DNA from 2 places in the Pseudarthrobacter sp. NIBRBAC000502770 genome. Region 1 is predicted to be linked to the other one. Evidence: riboswitches for the same ligand, from Rfam matches in the RefSeq annotation. Region 1 holds a riboswitch; the other holds the start of a gene.
What was found. Region 1 has a riboswitch for glycine ahead of NIBR502770_RS20115 (methylenetetrahydrofolate reductase). Riboswitches for the same ligand answer to the same signal wherever they lie in the genome.
Positions count from the first base shown of each region.

Region 1 (7,730 bases):
TAATCGGCCCAACCCCCAGGCCGCCACGGATTTCATGGATGGTGAGGTCGTCCACCAGCTGGCAAATATATTGCGGCGGTACGGAGAGGAGCAGGTGGCGGACTGAATCCGGGCTGAAGCTCATGAAGGTCACGGCCACGTTGTCCACGGTTGAGCTTTGCGGTTCCCAGCCCTCGCTGCGGAGCACCTCCAGGACCCGGTCCTCCAGTTTGAGCTGGTACGGGCTGGGATGCTTGAGCTCGATGGCGAGTTTTATGGGCCGGCCCGCGCCGCGAAGGATGTCCAGCAGTTCCGGAAGGGTCAGGAGCTGTTCGGAGCGTGCCCCGAACGTTTCGGGGATCCGGACGCCTTTCCAGGACGAGAAGTCCAGCTGGCGCAACTCCTCCAGCGTCCGCTCGGCCACCGGACCTGTGCCGTCCGACGTGCGGTCCAGGTTGGCGTCATGGAGCAGGACCACGTGCTGGTCGCGCGTCAGGTGGACGTCGCACTCCACTCCGTCCGCGCCGTCGGCCAGGGCCTGGAGGTAGGCGGCGCGGGTGTGTTCGGCATACGTGCCGCTGGAACCGCGGTGGGCAAAGACCAGCGGCCGCTGCGGCACTGACTCGTCAATTGTCATGGACACACGGTAGCCGACTGGTCCCCGCCTTCAGGGCTAGGCTTGGCACATGCAGGTGAACTCTGAGGCAACCACTGGGCCAACCACGCAGGAAGCACCCGCCGAACCAGCGCGGGAGCCGCGGCCGGGCACTATGGCGGCAGGCGCCGTCGTAAGCCGCCAGCTTGGTGCCGGTGACGCCGAAAAGGTGGCAGCGCTGCGGAAAATGAAGTTGCTGGCGCTAGGCCTGCTGATCGCCATGGCCGTGATCTTTGTCTTCGCGTTCGCCCTGCAGAAGGAGTATCCGTGGCTGCAGTACGTTCGTGCGGCGGCTGAGGGCGGCATGGTGGGCGCACTGGCCGACTGGTTCGCTGTGACGGCCCTGTTCAAGTACCCCATGGGCATCAAGATTCCGCACACCGCCATCATTCCGCGCCGCAAGGACCAGATCGGCGCCTCCCTGGGCGAGTTCGTGGAGACCAACTTCCTCTCCGAGCAGGTGGTCCAGGACAAGCTGGCCAGCGTCAACATTGCCCGCCGGGCAGGTGTTTGGCTGGCAGCGCCCGGTGGCGCCGACCGGGTGGCCAAGGAAGGTGCCGCGGTGATCCGTGGCGCGTTCAAGGTTTTGAATGACGACGACGTCCAGGCCGTCATTGAGGGCATGGTCCGCAAGCATCTCCTCGCTCCGCCGTGGGGGCCGCCGGTGGGCAGGCTGGCGGAGCGGGTCTTCCACGACGGGCACCACCACACGCTGGTGGACCTGCTGGTGGACCGCGCCGCGGACTGGGTGGATGACAACCACGAGACCGTCACCCGTCTGGTGTCCGACCGCTCCCCCACCTGGGTTCCGCAGTTCGTGGACGGCCTGGTGGGCGACAAGGTCTACCTCGAAATCCTCAAGTTCGTGCGCGCGGTACAGGCCGATCCCCGCCACCAGGTGCGCCAGTCGATCGACAAATACCTGAACGACCTCGCCCAGGACCTGCAGCACGATCCGGCGATGATTGCCCGCGCGGAGGACATCAAGGCGCAGGTGTTGGGTGATCCCGAGGTGCGCGAGCTCGCTTCCCGGACCTGGGGCACGGTCAAGAACGCGCTGCTGGGTGCCGTGGATGATCCGGACAGCGAACTCACCATCAAGTTCAAGGCCGCGGTGCGCGACTTTGGGTCACGGCTCGTGGACGACCCCGAACTGGCCGGGAAGGTCAACGCATGGATCGGTGACGCCGCCGGGTACTTGGTCCGCACCTACCGTTCGGACATCGCCGGCGTTATTACGGACACCGTGGCGCGGTGGGATGCCGAGGAAACCTCGCAGAAGATCGAGCTCCAGGTAGGCAAGGACCTGCAGTTCATCCGCATTAACGGCACCGTGGTGGGGTCCCTGGCCGGGCTGGCGATCTTCACGGTGGCGCAACTGATTTTTGGGTAGCCCCTTCGGGATCTTTCGCTGCGCAAATTCCTTTTCGTGCCGCATATTCGGGGTGCGGGGAGGAGCCTGCGCAGCGGGAATGCGTACGACGACGGCACGCGGCTTTGGTGCTCACTGGCAGCCGGTCAGAATGTCAGTGGGTCGCGCGATGATGTCGGTATGGGAAACAGCACGGACCGGGCAGCGATATCGGAAGGTATTGGCGTCTCTGTTGCTGCCCTGGATGCGCTGGAGCGGGAGGACGCTTTCCTGGCTACCGGGGTCGGCGTTGGTGCTGGTGTTGACGTGTTGCAGCGGCGGTATGAGATCCGGTTGGAACGGCTGGAGCTCACTGCTTGCCTGGAGGCGCAGCTGGCGGCGATGAAAGCGCGGTACGCTGCCGAGGCCGTCGGGTTTCAGGAGGCCATGACCCCGGCTGACGCGTCCGTGGAGGACCGCACCTACGCGGAGATGTCGGCCGTGGAGGAAATTGCCGGGGTTTTGACCATCAGCTCCGGGGCCGCGGCCGCGTTCGTGGACCAGTCCCGGCGGATCTGTTCCCTGCCGCCGGTGTTCGAGGCCTTGGCTGGAGGTGCGGTGTCGTGGCAACACGCGAAGGTCGTAGCGGACGAGACCGAGGGGTTGACCTCTGCCGGAGCTGCAGGTTTGGTGGCGCATTTCTTCGACCCTGACGCCCCAAACCCGGCCCGTGGCGCGGCCCCCGGTGACCTGGTCCCGTCCCGGTTCCGGGCCAAGGTCCGGGGCTGGCGGGAACGCCATCATCCGGAATCGATCGAGAAGCGCCATGTCAAGGGTTTGGCGGATCGTCGGATGGAGTACACCCCGGACCGGGACGGCATGGCCTGGATCTCCCTCTACCTTCCCGGCGATACCGCGTGCGCCATCTGGAACCGGACCACCGCCACCGCCCGCGGCCTCCAGGGCCCCAACGAACCCCGCACGCTCACCCAGCTCCGCCCCGACATCGCCGCCAGCCTCCTCCTCGGCGCCGGTATGACGCCCAGCGCCGAGGAAACCGCCGCCGGCGCCGGCGAAGACGTGCTCGATCCCAGCGCCCCGGGCACACAGGGTTCGGTCACACAAGCTGTCACAGGGATCGGTAAGGTCCCCACCCCGCGGGCCGACGTGCTGGTCACCGTGCCGGTATTCGCGCTTCTCGGCCTCACCGACGAACCAGCAGTCGTCGATGGTTTCGGCCCGATCCCGGCGTCCATGGCCCGGAAACTCGTCGCTGGTGGGGCGGAGTCGTTCTACCGGGTCCTCGTCGACCCGCGGGACGGGGCGCCCCTGGAAATCGGCAGGAAAAACTACCGGCTGACGAGGTCCATCAAACACTGGATCAGGCTGCGCGATGCCCAATGCACGTTCCCCGGCTGCACCAACAAGACCCCCGACAACGAGACAGACCACCTCACCGCCTGGGAACACGGTGGCACCACCAACGTCAGCAACCTGGCCCAGCTCTGCCGTAAGCATCATCGGCTCAAACACCACAGCCAATGGACCCCCGGCCGGGCCACAAGCAAGGACCCACCGGGCTGGACCTCACCCACCGGGCGCCACTACAACCCCGACCAGCAGGATTCAGAACCAACCCACTGGCCACCGGGAAGCCTGCCACCGCCACTTCAATGGGCCGTGCCCGGTGAATGCCGGGCCGGGCGGCCAGCCTCGAGAACCTCCCGCAGTAGGAACCCGACGACGAAGCGTCAATAGACCCCAGCGACCTCTCCCCCGACGATCCACTCTGGGCCGAACTCCTCGCGACGCCATTAGTGCCGTCGGGATGATGCGAGCCCTGGACAGTACAACGGTCGGTAATCAGTGGGCCCCTGGTCCAACGGTCGGCAGTCCTTGATTAACCACTGCCTGAGCTAGAAGTCGTTGGGTCCTGAATCGCTGGGTGAGAAGCGCAACTCCGCCTTCTACGCGAAGGCCTCCAGCTCCACGCCTACGGCCTCAAGACCTGCCCGGATGCGGGACGCCGCCTCCAAGGCTGCGGGGCTGCCGCCGGGCAGCCGCAGGGAGTCCGGCTGGATCCGGACCACCGAACCGTCAACCGCCACCACTTCGCCTTTTGTTGCCAACCGCACGGCCCGCTCAACGATCGTGTCGACGTCGTTCAACACGGCGTCTTCCCCGGACAGCGGCACCAAGGTTCCGTCTGCAAAGTAGGCACGGTCGGCGTAGGCCTCGGTGAAAACAGGGTGGCCGGCCTCCTTGGCCTGCTTCAACAGCTCCGAGCGGGGGAATCCGAGGATGGGCAGCCCCGGATCATAGGCGTTCACGGCCGCCACGAGCGCGGAAGCCTGCTCGGCGTCGTGGATCACCGCGTCATACAGCGCACCGTGCGGTTTCACGTAGTCCACCGAGGCACCCACGGCGTGCGCGACGCCGTCGAGCGCGCCCAGCTGGTACAGCACGTCGCCGAAAAGCTCGTCAAAGCTCATGTCCAGCGAGCGGCGGCCAAAACCGGCCATGTCGCGGTAGCCGAGGTGCGCACCCACGGTGACGTCCAGTTCGTAGGCGGCCCGGCAACTGTCCAGCATGGTGACGGGGTCGCCCGCGTGGAGGCCGCACGCGACGTTGGCGCTGGTGGCCAGCTGGAACATCGCCGGATCGCCTCCCGTGGTCCAGGAACCGAATGATTGGCCTACGTCAGCGTTGAGATCCAAGGATGTTGCCTTCCAGGGTCAGGTTGTCCGGCCCGGCAGCCGCGGTCAGCTCCCCGGGGATGGTGTCCGGCATGGGTCCGAACGCCTCCCGGGCGTTCTTGGCCACTGCACGGCCCATCACGAGGTTACCGGCTCCGCCCACAACCGCCCCTATGCCGAAGGGCAAGGCCCGTCCGAACAGCGCGGTGCCCTGCCGCTTGAGCAGGTTCTTGAGGAAGGCGTTCTGGATCCGCTTCCGGACGCTGCCGAATCCCGGGATCGAGGACCTGGACAGCACGTTTCCCCAGACGTCCGCGGGCTTTGCTCCGCCGGCCGCCTGACCGCTCAGGGTTCCCAGCAGGGCAGTTCCTTCCTCGCCCAGCATGATGGCCATGACCATGGTGCCGGCTTTCTCCGGGTTGGTGAGGCGAATGCCGTGGAGCTCGGCCAGCGACGTCGCATAGAGGGCTGTCGCCTCCAGGAAGCCAACCGTCGCGGCCGCAGATAGTCCCAGCGACGCGACGGTACCCACGCCCGGGACGACGGCGGTGGCGCCCACCAAGGCACCTCCGCCGGCCACCGCCCTAAGGTAGTCACGCTCCGCGATGTCTGCGAGCTGCGCTGCGGTAGCCCGCGGATGCTTCTTCTGGAGCCGGCGGATATAGGCCACCACCAAGGGCCGCTGGATCTGCACTGCCTTCAGGAGCATGTTGTGGACGCCGGGCTTGGGCTTGCCCTCGGCATCGAACATTGCGTTATGGGCGGTTTCCTGTGCGATTCGTACTGCGGGATTGCTGCGCCTGGCCATGGTCACCTTCATTCAAATCGACCTGCAGCGGGTGGGCTGCCGTGCTTATCCATCCTATGTGGACAAACACTAAGCATGCTGAACTTTCCGGCCGGCACTTGGTTCTTCCCCGCCGCTCTTCCCTAGCTGCCGGTGCCCGCCAGGTTGTTGAACGTGTACAGGTGCACCCCCTCCACCACCCCGCCGCCCTCCAGCTCCGCAAGGATCGCCTGCGGTGAGTAGAGGCCGCCCTTGAGCAGGCGGCGGCCGAGCGGGCCCCTGCGATTCAGGAATTTGAGGGAGGGGCCCACCCCGATTTTCAGTGCGGCGCGGATGAGCTGCTCCCGGGGAACGGCGCCGGGAACTCCGGCCCAGACAGGGAGCCGCACCCCTTCCCGGCGGAGCATTTCTGCGTACCACTGGATGCGGGAGGCCGAGAAGCACAGCTGCGTCACCACGGATGAGGCCAGATGCTGCTTTTCCAGCAACGCATCAAGCATGTGCAGCTCGCCGTGGCCGGGATGGCCTTCCGGGTAGCCCGCCACACCGGCCCGGATGGTGCCGCCGGACAGCTCGGCGAGGTCCTCCAGCAGCGGAAGGCTGCTGTCATAGGGCCCGGCGGGCTCCCCTGCGTCACCGCCGACGGCGAATACTTCGGTGATCCCGGCATCGTGGCAGTTCCGGACCACACCGGCCAGCTGCCCACGGCTTTCGATGCTCCGTGCGGCCAGGTGCGGGACAACCTCGAAGCCGAGGTAGGCAAGCTCGATGGCTGTCCGGATGGTCGGCCCCACACCTTGGCGCGGCAGGCAGGTCACCGTCAGGGCCGTGCCGGCGGGAGCGTGTGCCTGGACGAGGGCGGCAACATCCTCGGTGGGATTGATCTGCATCCGGACGGGCAGCGCTGCCCCGGAACCGGAGGCCTGTCCTGCCGCGGGGATCGATGCGGCGGCTGGTGCCATGAGGGATTGAATCGTCATGAGGAACTCCAGGATTGGCCGGCCACGGGTGGCTCGGCATGGATCGGGTCCCTCCCCGCTCTGTATTGGACCTGAGAGATTCCGCAAACCCAGCCAGGGCCTGCTTGCACCGTCGGTGAGTACTGCCGGAGCAGCACTGCTTTCCAGAGTCGCCTCGCCGTGACGGTACATGGGCCTGAGAGATTCCTGGGGAGGATTTGCTCCTACGGCGCCTGCCCGGTGATGGCCGGGAGAACTCTCCCGCCACAGCTCGAAAGGCTGTATTCAAATGTGGTGCCACGGCGGCCGGCGCCTGCCCCTCCGCCTGGGAGGAGTGCAGCGCCGGCCGCGTGGATGGGCCTGCAACTAGCGGAGGATGACCGTCCGGTTGCCGGAGAGGACTATCCGCCCTTCAGCGTGCCAGCGGACGGCATTCGTGAGCGCCTTGCATTCGGCGTCGCGGCCAACCGTGACCAGGTCTGAAGCGGAATACGTGTGGTCCACCTCGATGACCTGCTGCGAAATGATGGGCCCCTCGTCCAGCTCCGAGTTCACGTAGTGGGCAGTGGCGCCCACTGTCTTGACGCCGCGTTCGTACGCCTGGTGGTACGGCTTTGCGCCCTTGAAGCTGGGCAGGAACGAGTGGTGGATGTTGATGGCCTTGCCGCTGAGGCGCGTAGTGGCTTCATCGCTGAGCACCTGCATGTAGCGGGCCAGCACCACCAGTTCCACTGCGTACTGGTCCACCAGTTCCAGCAGGCGCCCCTCAGCTTCCGCCTTGGTATCGGGCGTGACCGGGATGTGGTGGAACGGGACACCGTGCCACGCGGCAAGGGGTTCCAGGTCCGGGTGGTTGGACACCACGGCGGCAATCCGGACGGGCAACTCACCGCTGCGGGCGCGGAACAGGAGGTCGTTGAGGCAGTGGTCGTATTTGGACACCATGACCAGGATGGGCTGCTTGCGGCCGTGGCGTTCGAGGCGCCAGTCCATCTGCCACTCCCGGGCCACCTGCTCGAAACCGGTCCGGAGGTGGTCGAGTTCCAGCTCTACCTGGGCGGTGACGTGGATCCGCATGAAGAACCTGCCGCTCGCGCGGTCCCCGAACTGCTTGATGTCCACGATGTAGCATACCTGCTCGAGCAGGTAGGCCGCCACCGCCTGGACGATGCCGAGCGCATCCGGGCAATGGAATGTCAGGACGAATTCCTTGCCCGTTTCCGGAGCCACGGCCTGGCGCTGCCCGGCCGCGGCCGTGCTGCCCTGCGACATGCGGGCTTCCGTGCCGATCACCGCTTGACCC
Region 1 covers NZ_CP041198.1:4,226,704-4,234,433, reverse strand. Annotated here, with positions in the region: gene NIBR502770_RS20140 (glycerophosphodiester phosphodiesterase family protein) at 1-616, opposite strand, end outside; gene NIBR502770_RS20135 (DUF445 domain-containing protein) at 750-2,027, shown strand; gene NIBR502770_RS20130 (HNH endonuclease signature motif containing protein) at 2,187-3,743, shown strand; gene NIBR502770_RS20125 (LamB/YcsF family protein) at 3,953-4,702, opposite strand; gene NIBR502770_RS20120 (hypothetical protein) at 4,686-5,489, opposite strand; gene NIBR502770_RS20115 (methylenetetrahydrofolate reductase) at 5,612-6,448, opposite strand; glycine riboswitch at 6,602-6,701, opposite strand; gene purU (formyltetrahydrofolate deformylase) at 6,794-7,699, opposite strand; gene cycA (D-serine/D-alanine/glycine transporter) at 7,717-7,730, opposite strand, start outside.

Region 2 (7,730 bases), 420 kb from region 1:
GGAGCACGCAGGAACAACGGCAGAAACCGGCCCAGTGTCTGGTTAAGCACACTATTGCGCCGGTAGCGGGATCATGCCCTAAACTGCTTCACTGAGGTGCCTGAAATGGCGCTGCGCAGCAACGAAAGTGAACATGCTATGGCTACCGATTACGATGCTCCACGCAAGCAGGAAGAAGAGTCGCCGGCTGACTCCCTCGAGGCCCTCCAGGCATCACGGAGCGGTAACGCGCAGACCGCGGTTATCGATGTCGACGAGAATGACACCGCTGAAGGTATCGACCTGCCCGGCGCAGACCTGTCCAATGAGGAACTGACGGTCATTGTGGTTCCCGAGCAGTCGGACGAGTTCACCTGCTCGTCGTGCTTCCTGGTCCGCCACCGCTCGCAGGTCGCCCGCGAAAAGGACGGCCTGAAGTACTGCCGCGACTGCGAAGGCTAGAATCCCATCCTGGTTTCCCGGCGCCGGCCACCTCACCCGAGGTGGCCGGCGCTTCTTTGTCCCCGGACGCCGTCGTTATCAAAATGGACCTCGTTTCCGCCCGCCAACGCTCCTACGCTGGAAGCATCCAATAGCCCTTATTTTGGGTGGCACCACAATGAAAAAGTTCTCCATCTGGCTCGCGGCCATCCTGCTGGCGGTCGGGCTGGGAATCGTCGTCGAGGGGCCCGCCTCCGCGGCTCCCTACTGCGGACTCACATGGGGTTCGCTGATCAAGTCGGACGGCGCCACGGGCCGCGTGCCCGTGACGAACGTCCGGACCGGGCAGCACTATTGCTTTGACCGGCTGGTGGTTGACCTGGGCGGCGCGCCGGCCCCCGGCTACACCGTGCGCTACGTCCCGCAGGTCATCCAGGACGGCTCGGGCGCAATCGTGCCCACCCGGGGCGGCGCCCGGCTGCAGGTCGTCGTCAAAGCGCCTGCCTACGACGCCAACGGCCAGCCCACCTACACACCCGCCGACAAGGCCGGGCTCTCCGACGTTTCCGGATACCAGACCTTCCGCCAGGTGGTCTGGGCCGGAAGCTTCGAGGGCCAGTCCACCATCGGCGTGGGCGTCCGTGCCCGCCTCCCGTTCCGGGTGTTCGCCCTTGACGGTCCGGGCGCCGGCTCCCGCCTGGTCATCGACGTGGCGCACTACTGGTGAGCCGTCCGTCGCCGCCACACCGAAAAGGTGCCGGGCCCCGGTGGGGGCGCGGCACCTTTTGGGTTGGAAGTTATTCCGGAACCACCAGTGCGGGGGTGTCCTGCTTGAGGGTTTCGCCGCGGAAGAAGCCCGGGTGCGTACGGGACATGACCAGCATGACCACGGCGCCCAGGGCCAGGATGCCGACGCCCAGGATGAATACCAGGCCTATGCCAAACACCTCTGAACCGCTGCCAAACTCAGGTGCCAGGCTGTCCATGGCGGTCTGGACGAATACTACGAACAGCCCCACGCCGCCCATCACCGGGCACACCAGCCGCAGCACGAAGTGCCGCATGCTGTTGAACAGGCTGTGGCGGAAGTACCACGTGCAGGCCAAGGCGGTGAGCCCGTAATAGAAGCAGATCATCAGGCCCAGGGCCAGGATGGTGTCGTTCAGGACGTTCTCGCTGACCACATGCATGACTGCGTAGAACCCCGCAGACATGACGCCGGCGGCGATGGTGGCGAAGCCCGGCGTGGAGAACTTGCTGCTGATGCGGCTGAAGGGTGCCGGCAGCGCGCCGTAGTGTGCCATGGCCAGCAGGCTGCGCGAGGGCGACATGAAGGTTGACTGCAGGGACGCGGCGGAGCTGGACAGCACGGCCAGGGACATCAGGATGGCGAACGGGCCCATGATGGGGGAGGCCAGCGCCGTGAAGATGTTCTCGTGGTTCTCGGCGTTGTTCAACCCGTTCCCGGTATCGCCGACGCCGGCGAACATCATGGTGGCGATGCTGACCAGCAGGTAGATGGCAAGGACGATGACGGCGGTCAGGGTACCGGCCACGCCGGCGGTCTTCTTGCCGTTGGCTGTTTCCTCGTTGACCGTCAGGCAGACATCCCAGCCCCAGTACACGAAAATTGAGAGGGAGATGCCGGCGGCGATCTGTCCGAACGTCTCGATCTTGGTGACGTCGAACCAGTCCCAGCTGAACGGGATTGCTGTTTCCGAGGTGGACCAGTTGGCGAAGGCCATGGCCACGAACAGGCCCAGCACCAGCAGCTGGAAGCCCACCAGGCTGTATTGCACCAGCTTGGTGGTGTGCAGGCCGCGGTAGCTGACCCAGACGGCCAGCGCCACGAAGACAAAGCAGGTGATGACGTTCAACGCCTTGTTGTCCGCGAGGTCCGCCAGTTCGGGGGAGCCGGTGAGCTGGGAGAGGAAAAGGTAGAAGAAGTCGACGGCGACGCCGGCCAGGTTGGACAGCACGATGATGTTGGCGGCGAGCAGGCCCCACCCGCCCATCCAGCCGATCCACGGACCGAAGGCCTTGGTCACCCAGGTGAAAGTGGTGCCGCTGTCCGGGGAGTCGGCGTTGAGCTCCCGGTAGGCGAGCGAGACCAGGATCATGGGGATGAACCCAATGAGGAAAATGACGGGCAGCTGCAGGCCGGCTTCATTGACGGTGGGTCCAAGTGCGCTGGTGAGGGTGTAGGCGGGGGCAATGGTGGAAATACCCAGGACGACGACGGCCAGGAGCCCGAGCTGGCCGCCCTTGAGTCCCTTGGCGCTGACGCCGTCCGCGGAGGGCGCGTGCGCGTGCGGGCCGGGTTTGGCAGTACTGGTGCGGATTGTCTCTGTCATGGCACCACTTTCTGGAAGGCTGTGAGACGGAGGTCACTATATGAATGGCGTTCATTTAGTATGGGGGTGCCCCGCCTGTGATGCAAGACGCAATATGAATCACATTCGTTTATGACTGGTTTCCGAAATTAGTAAGCTCACTGAGAAATTGCCTTTTGCCCTGCCGCCGCGCCGTTCGGGGCTGGTAGCGTCTGCCGTACTGGACCAATTGAGGAGGATGCATGAAAGCTTCACCGACACTGACCAACAACCTGCAGGCCGTCCTGGCGGACCTGATCGAGCTCCATGTTCAGGGCAAGCAGGCGCACTGGAACATCGTGGGCACCAACTTCCGCGACCTTCATCTGCAGCTTGACGAGATTGTGGACGCTGCCCGCCAGTTCGCCGACGACACCGCCGAGCGCATGCGCGCCCTGCACGCGCTTCCCGACGGCCGCAGCGCCACCGTTGCCGAGACCACCAGCCTGGCCCAGTTCCCGGAAGGGCTGATCAGCACCGCGGATGCCATCGAGCGGATCGTCGCTGCCATGGAGGCAGCCGTGGGCACCATGCGCAAGGTCCATGACGAAGTGGATGAGGAAGACCCCACCTCCGCGGACCTCCTGCACGAGTTCATCGCGCGGCTGGAGCAGTTCGCCTGGATGGTGCAGGCGGAAAACATGAAGCCCACCGCCAAGGTCACCGCGGCCGACTCCAAGTAGCGGGCAGTCCACACGGGCGTCCGGCACCGGCGGATCCCGCCGCGCCGGACGCCTGGCTGTTGTCCGGGCAATACTGCGGATGTTCCGCTAAGCCGCTTTGGGCACTTCCCGGAGGACGACGGCGGCGAGCACTGCCGCCGTCGCCATGAGGACCAGCCCAATTGCCGCCGTAACGTGCACGCCGGAATCGAAGGCGGCCGCCGCAGCGTCCTTGAGGGCTCCGGCGAGCGGTGCCGGCACCAGGTTGGCTGCGTCCACCGCACCGGCCAGCGTTTCCCTGGCGTTGTGCAGCGAGGTTCCGGGCAGCATGGCCTCCAGCCCCGCCGGCAGCCGGAGGTTCTGCTGGTAGGACGCGGTCAGGATGGAGCCCAGCACCGCAGTCCCCAGCAGCGATCCCACCTCGTAGCCCGTCTCGGAAATCGCTGCCGCAGCGCCGGATTTCGCCGGCGGGGCCGAGCCGAGGATGAGGTCGTTCGAGATGGTTTCCGCCGTGCCTACGCCCAGCGCCAGGACCAGCAATGCTGCCAGCAGCAGGGGCGGGCCCCCGCCGTCGTTACCGAAGGCCACCATGCTGTAGCCCACGGCACTGAAGGACAGGCCCGCGGCCACGACGTACCCCGGACGCACCTTCCGGACCAGCGGGACCACCACCAGCCCTGCCGTCACTGTGGCTGCCAGGGCCGGGAGCATGGCAATGCCCGCCGCCGACGGTGTCATCCCCTCCAGGAGTTGGAGGTGCTGGGCAAGGAAAAGGATGAACCCGTTGAAGGAAAACAGGGCCAAAACGTTGGCGCTGATGGCCATGCTGAACACCCTGTTGCGGAATAGTGACATGTCCAGCAGCGGGTGCTCCAGCCGGTGCTGGCGCCGCACGAACACAATGCCCATGGCCAGGCCGAAGGCTATGCTTCCCAGCCCGGCCGGCCCCGGACCTTCGGTGGCTACTGACTTTACGCCGTAGACCGCGGGCACCATGACCAGCATGGATAGCAGGACGCTGGGAATGTCCGCTCTTCCCGGCGCGGGATCCCTGGACTCCGGAATGAAGGCCGGCCCCAGCGCCAGCAGGGGCAGCATGAGTGGCACGGCCACCAGGAACACGGCACCCCACCAGAAGTGCTCCACCAGCCATCCACCGAGGATGGGGCCCAGGGCGGCGCCGCCGGAGAATCCGGCAGCCCAGATGGCAATGGCCATCCGCCGGCGGTTGGGCTCCGGGAAAATGTTCCGGATCAGCGACAAGGTGGACGGCATCAGCATGGCGCCGAAGAACCCGAGCGCCGCGCGGCCGGCGATCAGCCACTCCGGGGTGGGCGCGAATGCCGTGGCGGCGGACAGCCCTGCGAAGCCCAGGCTGCCGACGACCAGCAGCCGCCGCCGCCCAATCCGGTCGCCGAGGCTTCCCATTGATACCAGCAGCCCTGCCAGGACCAGTGGATAGGCGTCCACGATCCACAGCAGCTGCAGGCCCGTCGGTTCCAGGGCGCGGGCGATGGCGGGCAGGGCGAAGGTCAGGGCGGTATTGTCCACTGCCACCAGCAGCACGGGAAACATCAGCAGCCCCAACGCGAGCCAATCCCGCCACGGTGGCCGCATGGCGGAGCTGTCCCTTTGTAAGGAGGCCGGGCGAATGGAGGTCGTCATGTAATAACTGTACCGTCTGGACGGTATAGTTTGAAACCGAAGCATTCCTTCTTCCCTGCCGGTGGAGGGCATGATGGAAGGCATGCCCCGAAAGCCTGTAGCCCGTGATGCGGTCCTTGACGCCTTCGAGTCCCTGCTGATCGAAGTGGGGGAGCGCGCTGCAACCCTCGACGCCGTAGCCCGTAAGGCCGGGGTGTCCAAAGGTGGCCTCCTCTACCACTTTCCCAACAAGGAAGCGCTCATCGCCGTGCTGCTGGACCGCCTTGAGGGGTTGGCCAAGGCGGATGCCGACGCGATGGCTTCGGCCAGCGAAGGTGCCGCCGCGTATTTCATCCGTTCCTCTGTCTGGGCGGATACTCCTCTGGACCGGGTCATTGTGGCCGCCACGCGGCTTGCCGAGGTGGCGCATGAGGAGACCCGCCGCCGGTTCGCCGCCATCCAGCAGCGGTGGCTGGACGAGATTGCTGCGGATGTGGGGCCCGGCCTGGCCAGGGCTGTCCTGTATATGGGTGACGGTTTGTACTTCAATGCCATGCTTTCCGTGGGCCCTGCGCCGGAAGGCGGAGCAGCCGCTGACGTGGAGGAACTCCTGGCCGCGTTGGAACGGCTCCGCAGGTAGTTTTCCATTTGCCGGAGGGCTTCTGGCGTAGGACAATGGAGAGTTGTGAGGGCTGTCACCGGCCGTCATGATCCAACAAATGAATAGCCTTTGATCTGCGGCGGGAGAGTTCTGCCGGAAGTACAGGCAGGCGCCGTAGGAGCAAATCCTCCCCAGGAATCTCGCAGGCCCCTGTACCGCCGCGGCGAGGCACCTCTGGAAAGCAGCAGGCAGTTGTCCGGCCTCCCTTGGGGGAAGCGGAACGGCTGTTGTGCTCACCGACGGTGCAAGCGGTTCCTGCGCAGGCAGGCGACGCGGAAACTCTCAGGTCCAATACAGAGCGGGGAGGGACCCGAATAGCTGTGGCGTACCCTGCGCCGCCTGAATAAATGGAGTTCCTTCGTGTCGGTTACCCCAGCCTCCACCACCTTCGTAGACCGCCACATTGGCGCACGCCGCCAGGACGACGTCGACACCATGCTCAAAGCCGTGGGCTACGGCACGGTCGATTCCCTGGTGGACACCGCCGTGCCCAAGGTCATCCGCCAGGACACGGCCCTCCGCCTGCAGGATGCCCTCAGTGAGGTTGAGGTGCTTGCTGAATTGCGCCGGCTGGCCGCCAAGAACAAGACCGCGGTCCAGATGATTGGCCAGGGCTACTACGACACCATCACCCCTGCCGTGATCCGCCGGAACATCCTCGAGGCCCCGGCCTGGTACACCGCCTACACCCCGTACCAGCCCGAAATTTCCCAGGGCCGGCTTGAGGCACTCCTGAACTTCCAGACCATGGTCCAGGACCTGGTGGGCCTGCCCATCGCCAACGCCTCCCTGCTCGATGAAGCCACCGCCGTGGCCGAAGCGGTGCTGCTCATGCGCCGCGCCAACAAGACCAAAGACGCCCACGACGGCAAGACCGTCCTGGACATTGACGTGCTGCCGCAGACCATTGCCATCGTCAAGGGCCGCGCCGAGGCGCTCGGCTTCGAGGTTGAGGTTGCCGACCTGTCCAAGGGCCTCCCTGAAGGTGCGATCAACGGGATCGTGCTCCAGCAGCCCGGCGCCTCAGGCCGGGTCTGGGATCAGTCCGCCACCATTGCGGCGGCGAAGGACCGCGGTGCGCTGGTTACCGTGGCCGCGGACCTGCTGGCCCTGACCCTGATAACGCCTCCGGGCGAGCAGGGCGCCGACATCGCCGTCGGCTCCACGCAGCGTTTCGGGGTGCCGCTGTTCTTCGGCGGGCCGCACGCCGCCTACATGGCCGTCCGCAAGGGCCTGGAGCGTTCGTTGCCCGGCCGCCTGGTGGGCGTGTCCAAGGACGACGCAGGGATGCCCGCGTACCGCCTCGCGCTGCAGACGCGCGAGCAGCACATCCGCCGCGAAAAGGCCACGTCCAACATCTGCACCGCGCAGGCCCTTCTGGCCATCGTCTCCTCCACGTACGCCGTCTACCACGGCCCCGACGGGCTGAAGGCGATCGCGGAAACCGCCCACGGCCACGCGCGAACACTGGCGGCCTCGCTGGCGGGTGCCGGCGTGGAGGTGCTGCACACGAGCTTTTTCGACACCCTGACGGTCCGGGTCCCGGGACGCGCTGCCGCGATTGTCGCCGCCGCCGAAGCACGCGGGATCAACCTGCGGCATATTGATGCCGACACCGTGGGCATTTCCCTGGATGAAACCACGACGCCGGCCATCGTCGCCGAGGTTGCCGACGTCTTTGGCGCCACCGTTGCCGGGATCCGCGGCGAGGGCCAGGGCTTTGGGCTGGAGGCCGCCGTGGAGCGTTCCACCGACTACCTGCAGCACCCGGTCTTCAACACGTACCGGTCCGAAACCCAGCTCCTGCGCTACATCCGGAAGCTGTCGGACCGGGACCTGGCGCTGGACCGCACCATGATCCCGCTGGGCTCGTGCACCATGAAGCTGAACGCCACCGCCGAGATGGAAGCCATCTCCTGGCCGGAGTTTGCCTCCATCCACCCCTTCGCCCCGGACTCCCAGACCGAAGGC
Region 2 covers NZ_CP041198.1:242,502-250,231, forward strand. Annotated here, with positions in the region: gene NIBR502770_RS01515 (hypothetical protein) at 1-46, shown strand, start outside; gene NIBR502770_RS01520 (DUF4193 domain-containing protein) at 139-441, shown strand; gene NIBR502770_RS01525 (hypothetical protein) at 599-1,147, shown strand; gene NIBR502770_RS01530 (APC family permease) at 1,218-2,774, opposite strand; gene NIBR502770_RS01535 (Dps family protein) at 2,996-3,475, shown strand; gene NIBR502770_RS01540 (MFS transporter) at 3,563-5,119, opposite strand; gene NIBR502770_RS01545 (TetR/AcrR family transcriptional regulator) at 5,202-5,738, shown strand; glycine riboswitch at 5,830-5,927, shown strand; gene gcvP (aminomethyl-transferring glycine dehydrogenase) at 6,120-7,730, shown strand, end outside.
Region 2: linked by a shared signal. The riboswitch ahead of gcvP (aminomethyl-transferring glycine dehydrogenase) and the one ahead of NIBR502770_RS20115 (methylenetetrahydrofolate reductase) in region 1 are both predicted to bind glycine.